DNA from 2 places in the Clostridium sp. Marseille-QA1073 genome. Region 1 is predicted to be linked to the other one. Evidence: predicted binding sites of a transcription regulator. Region 1 holds the regulator's gene; the other holds the start of a gene.
What was found. Region 1 encodes LexA, which represses DNA repair genes until DNA is damaged. Its sites were predicted from a motif close to CNAACANNTGTTNG; they were not measured.
Positions count from the first base shown of each region.

Region 2: ACY1IQ_RS16585 (putative DNA modification/repair radical SAM protein) is a predicted target of LexA. The motif match lies at 2,174-2,187, and genes of this name have one in related genera.

Region 1 covers NZ_JBSVQM010000006.1:81,243-84,463, reverse strand. Annotated here, with positions in the region: gene ACY1IQ_RS07260 (methionine gamma-lyase family protein) at 1-1,263, shown strand, start outside; gene lexA (transcriptional repressor LexA) at 1,291-1,899, opposite strand; gene ACY1IQ_RS07250 (DEAD/DEAH box helicase) at 2,438-3,221, shown strand, end outside.
Region 2 covers NZ_JBSVQM010000021.1:66,154-69,374, reverse strand. Annotated here, with positions in the region: gene ACY1IQ_RS16590 (TIGR03915 family putative DNA repair protein) at 1-411, opposite strand, end outside; gene ACY1IQ_RS16585 (putative DNA modification/repair radical SAM protein) at 739-2,049, opposite strand; gene ACY1IQ_RS16580 (SNF2 helicase associated domain-containing protein) at 2,536-3,221, shown strand, end outside.

The DNA of each region.
Region 1 (3,221 bases):
TTTCTAATGAAAAAATATAATATAAATTCTACGCTCTTAGAGCTTTATGAAAATGCATTAGAAGATGTAAAACCACAATTTGAAAAATTAGATGAAATAAGAGAATATAATCAGCTCAAAGTTTTAAATGCACTTCAAGAGGAAAGAATAAGTGATATGCATTTTACTAATTCTTCTGGGTATGGATATGGAGATATAGGAAGAGAGGCATTAGATAAAGTTTATGCTAAAGTATTTAATACTGAAGCTGCTTTAGTTAGACCTCATTTTGTTAATGGTACCCATGCTATTGGTGCAGCCTTATTTGGAAATTTGAGACCTGGTGATACAATGGTTAGTGTTTGTGGAGCACCTTATGACACTCTTCATAGCATAATTGGAATTAGTAAAGAAGAAAATATAGGTTCATTAAAAGAGTATGGTGTAAATTATAAACAAATAGATTTAGGGGAAAATAAAAAAGTTGATATAGAAGCTATGAAATCTATATTAAGAGAAGATAACACTGTAAAATTAGTACATATTCAAAGATCTACAGGTTATGGCTGGAGAAATTCTTTATTAGTAGAAGATATAAGACCGATAATTAAAGCAGTTAAGGAAATAAATAAAGATATAATATGTTTTGTGGATAATTGTTATGGTGAATTTATACAAATCATCGAACCTACAGACGTAGGTGCAGACTTAGTAGCAGGTTCACTCATTAAAAATATTGGTGGAGGTATAGCTCCAACTGGAGGATATATAGCTGGGAAAGAAGAGTACGTAAATCAAGCAGCATATAGGTTAACTATACCAGGAATAGGTGGAGAATGTGGTTCTACTTTTGGAGTTATGAGAACACTATTTCAAGGATTATTTTTAGCCCCTCATATTGCTATTGAAGCTGTTAAAGGAGCAATATTTTGTGCTAGAATTATGGAATTAGCAGGTTTTGAGGTTCTTCCAAAGTATAATGATGAAAGAAGCGATATAATTCAGGCAATTAAGTTTAATGATAAAGAAAAATTAATAAAATTCTGCAAAGGAATTCAAGCAGGTTCACCAATAGATTCTTTTGTAGAGTGTGAGCCGTGGGATATGCCGGGATATAGTGATCAAGTTATAATGGCAGCAGGTGCCTTTATTCAAGGTTCTTCAATAGAATTATCTGCTGATGCTCCAATTAGAGATCCATTTATAGCATATCTTCAAGGTGGATTGACTTTTGACCACGCCAAAACAGGAATATTGATTGCATTAGGAAAAATATTTGCGTAATAAAGCGTGACATTTTGTCACGCTTTATTAATATTTTCTATATAGCCCTGCAAGTTTTCCAAGAATAGTGCAGTCTTTTACTAAAATTGGATTCATTGAAGCATTTTCTGGTTGAAGTCTTATATAGCCATCTTCTTTATAAAAAGTTTTAATTGTAGCCTCATTTTCGATAAGAGCTACTACAATTTCGCCATTATTAGCTACAGAAGTTTTTTCTATAATTGCTAAATCACCATCAAATATTCCAGCTTCAATCATGCTTTCTCCAGAAACTTTTAATATAAAAAGGTCATTTCTATTTTTTATAAAATTTATTGGTATAGAAAATGTATCTTCAATACTTTCATGAGCAAGTATAGGCTCCCCAGCAGTTATTTTACCTACTATAGGAATATCTATTAACTCTTTTTTTATTGGAGAGTCTAATAAAAGCTCTATTGCTCTAGGTTTGGTAGGATCACGTCTTATAAGTCCTTTTTTTTCAAGACGAGATAGATGACCATGAACCGTAGAGGTTGATTTTAAATTTACTGCTTCACATATTTCTCTAACAGAAGGCGGATAACCTTTTGTGGATATTTGTTCTTTTAAAAATTCATATATTTCAATTTGTTTATTATTCTTAATATCAGCCATAGAACCACCTCATTTCTTAGAGAAATTATATCATAAGAGATTTTAAATATCAAACTTATGTTCTATAGAGGACATGTAATTACAGTGCGACTATAATAAATAAATAAATTTTAATAATACTAATTATAAAGTTGAAATTAAAAATTATTTCAATTTAACATTTTTTCCTGTATACTTATGTAGTTTACAAAGTCAGGCATCTTCAAAAAATAATAGACCAGTATATTAGCCTATTTTCCATCATACTACGTCGTCAGAACCCGCCCATAGCGCCGCTATGAGCAGAACCTAACGCCTTGTCTGATTGAAGCATATTCAAAAAATAACTAGTCAGTATGCTTATCTGTTTTGTATCATACTGCGTTGTCAGAACTTCATGATAGTTAAGCTATGATGAAAACCTGTCTTCTTGTCGGATGCAAAATATATGACCCATCTTTAACTAGCTATTTTATTTCATATGCTTAAAATATACTAACATCTTTGATCTATTATTTTCTTTCAGATGCCTTATAGAAAAGCTTAAGGAGAGAGAAAGATGATAAATAGTTTTAGTGATTTAAATATAAGTGAAAATATAATTAAGAGTTTAGAGGCACAAGAAATAAAGATACCAACGAAAATACAACAGAAATCTATACCATACATATCTGACAATAAAGACGTAGTTGCACAGTCAGAAACTGGTAGTGGAAAAACTTTAGCTTATCTGCTACCTCTTTTTCAAAAAGTCGATACTTCAAAAAGAGAGAATCAAGCTATAATATTAACTCCTACCCACGAGCTAGCAGTGCAAGTACATAAAGTAGTAGATACTTTGTCTAAAAATAGCAATCACAATATAACTTCTTCAGTTATAATTGGAAATGTAAATATTAAGCGCCAGGCAGAAAAGTTAAAAGAAAAACCTCATATAATTGTTGGGTCTGCTGGAAGAATATTAGAATTAATAAAAATGAAGAAGATTTCTGGTCACACAATAAAAACTATAATTATAGATGAATGCGATAAACTATTAGATATAAACAACATAGAAAATATAAAAGCTGTAATAAAGACTACTTTAAGAGAAAGACAAATTTTATGTTTTTCAGCAACTTTAACAGAAGAGGTTATTAATTTTTCAAAGGAAATGATGAAAGAACCAATTATTATAAAAAGCGAAGCTGAAAATATCGTAAATAAAAATATTGATCATATATATTTTGTTTGCGATAGAAGAGATAAAATCATTATGGTAAGAAAACTGGTAGCAGCTTTAAATCCTAGAAAAGCAATAGTATTTATCAATAAAAGTGATGAGATTGAAATAATGGCAGAGA
Region 2 (3,221 bases), on a different contig from region 1:
TATTTTTTTAAATCTTACAAAACCCAACATACTATGTCTTTCAATGCTAACTCTTCTTACAATTTTAATAACTTCCATTACAACTTCATTATGAAGATGAAGTTCAATTTCATTTCCCAATTTAAAGGCCAATCTAATATATTTATAAAGCAAAGTATGAGTATTAGAATAGCTACTTAAAAAACAATAAATTATGTTTTTTATTACTTCATAAGAAAAATTTTTATTCATGGATTTATAAACCTTATTAGCTTTTTCATAGTTAGTAGATATATTTATAAATTCATCTATTAAATTTGCCTCATAGTTTGCTTCAGTAATAATTAAATTAGGTTTTTTATTATTATAATAACTTTCATAAATGGAAGTTAGATACCCTTCAAAACTTCCATCAAAAATATAAACAATCATATAACACCTCTTATATTCAATTGAGAATTGAAAATGGATAATTGACAATTATGGTGGAAATTAGTTTTAATCAAACTAATTTCTTTAATAGATTTTTGACTAGCAATATAATTGCTAGTTTTTCACCTCTTGGGAACTTAATCAATTGAGAATTGAGAATGGAAAATTGACAATTGTGGCGAAAATTAATTCTTACAAATTAATTTCTTTAAATAGATTTTTTAATAAAAGTGACTGCGTCACTTAAAAAGAAATAAATTTAGAACTTCTCTTATAAAAGAGAAGTATCAATAATTCTCCATTGTCAATAGTCAATTTTCAATTGTATTAAATTTCTCCCGTGATGGCTTTAACTTTATCTTCTTTTTTATATATGGTAGGAACAATAGAGAAAAAAGAAAGTTGTTCATAATTAGAGTTTGTTGTCTTAAGTTTTTCTTCTTTTATTAATAATCTATTTTCTATTTTGTCTCTATCAAATCCTACATCTCCATAGTACTTTCCTCTACAGGTTATAAAATATTGAGCTCTTTTTAATACTACACCTAATTTTTTTATATCATCGAAAGTTAAAAAGGACACTTTTCTGGTTAATACAATCCTTTTTGCAGATCTTACTCCTATACCTGGGACTCTAAGTAATAATTCATATGGTGCAGTATTAATTTCCACAGGAAATTTATCTATGTTATTAAGAGCATAAGTAATTTTAGGATCTAGTTTTTCATGAAAATTAGGATTAGTTTCATTTAAAAGCTCAGAGGCTTTAAATCCATAGAATCTTAAAAGCCAATCAGCTTGATATAATCTATTTTCTCTAAGTAGTGGAGGATTTTTTATATCTGGTAGCTTAGGACTATTGTTAACAGGTACATAAGCAGAATAATATACTCTTTTTAAAGAGTACTTGTTATAAAGCCCTTCACACAATTTTAATATATCAAAATCACTTTCTTTGGTTGCACCTACAATAAGTTGTGTACTTTGACCTCCAGGAACAAAGGAAGGAGCAGATTTAAAGTGTTTTTTATTATCTACTGAATGAATTATTTGATTTTTTATAAAACTCATAGGTTTTAGTATATTTTCTTTAGATTTCTGAGGTGCCAATAATTTTAGTCCTTGAGAGGATGGTAGTTCAATGTTAACACTCATTCTATCTACATATTTCCCAGCCTCTTCAATTAAAGCATCATCAGCACCAGGAATAGCTTTAACGTGAATATATCCATTAAACTTATGTTCTAGTCTTAAAGTTTTAACAACTTTTAATAATAGTTCCATAGTATAATTAGCATTTTGTATTATTGCAGAACTTAAAAATAATCCCTCTATATAATTTCTTTTATAAAAATTTATAGTTAAATCAATGACCTCTTGGGGAGTAAAAAAGGCTCTAGGAACATCGTTGCTTATTCTATTCACACAATAGACACAATCATAAATGCAATAGTTAGTTAGGAGTATTTTTAGAAGAGAAATACATCTACCATCTGATGCAAAGCTATGACATATACCACTAACACTAGCATTACCTATACCATCTTTAGTATTTTTTCTATTGCTTCCACTAGAAGAACAGGAGACATCATATTTTGCAGCATCTGATAATATTTTAAGTTTATCCATTATATTCATAATACTATTTCCCCTTAATTAAAATAATGCACTGTAAATTGAAAAAGTTGTGAATTCAATAGTTTTAATATTTCACATATTTATTAATTTTTAAAGCTTATATATTCACATTTGAATCAATTATAGCACATATGTTCGCATGGTTGTAGGGGGCAAGTATATAAAATTATTATAAATATTATGGTTATCAACCTAAAAATAGAAGAAGATACCTCAATTCATAATTCACAACTTAGTCAATGGAGAATTGACGATGAACAATTGACAATTATGGTTGAAATTAATTTTACAAATTAATTTCTTTAATAGATTTTTTAATAAAAGTGACTGTGTCACTTTTAAAAGAAATTAATTAAAAATTTCTTCCATAAAGGAAAAGTATCAATAATTTATTAACTAGTTATTTCTGAAGATGTCTAATGTTGCAAATATAAAATTAGGTTATAATGTTTAGATAGGAATAAAACATAACGAGGTGTTAAGATTTTGAATATTAATGCACAAAGTATAAAACAATTGACGGATTTAGCTACATTTAATAGAGGGTTAAGTTGCTATAGACAAGGAAGAGTTTTTAATTTTGATATTAAAAATGGATATAATAGTATGTTGGATGAAGAAATACAATATATAAAAGCTAATGTAGAGTCTAGTTCTTATTATAATAGTTATGTTGTAGAAATAGCTTTAAGAGAAAATTCTAAAAGGCTTTCCTGTAATTGTACTTGTCTTGCTTTTAATGATTATGGTCATCAAAAAGCTTGTAAACACGTTGTAGCTGTATTATTAAACTATTCCCAAATGGCTATAGAATTAAAAGAAAAAAACTCAAGAGAAAATTTTATTGATAATTTAATAGAAAACTATAAAAATAATTTTGGAGATAATAAAAACTTAAAACAAGAGCTTTCCATGGATATTATATATTATCCTATGGATAAATATGAAAAATATAACTCTATAGAACTCAAATTAGGGGTAAATAAAAAATATGTGATTAAAAATATGAAATCTTTTTTAGAGGCTATAGATAAAAAGCAATGCTTAGAGTATGGAAAAGGTTTTACATTAAATCTTAATGAACAATATTTTAATGATAATGATATGAAACTTATTAATTTGTTACTTGAGATTTATGAGTTAAATAATATTATTGAAGCTAATAGTTATTC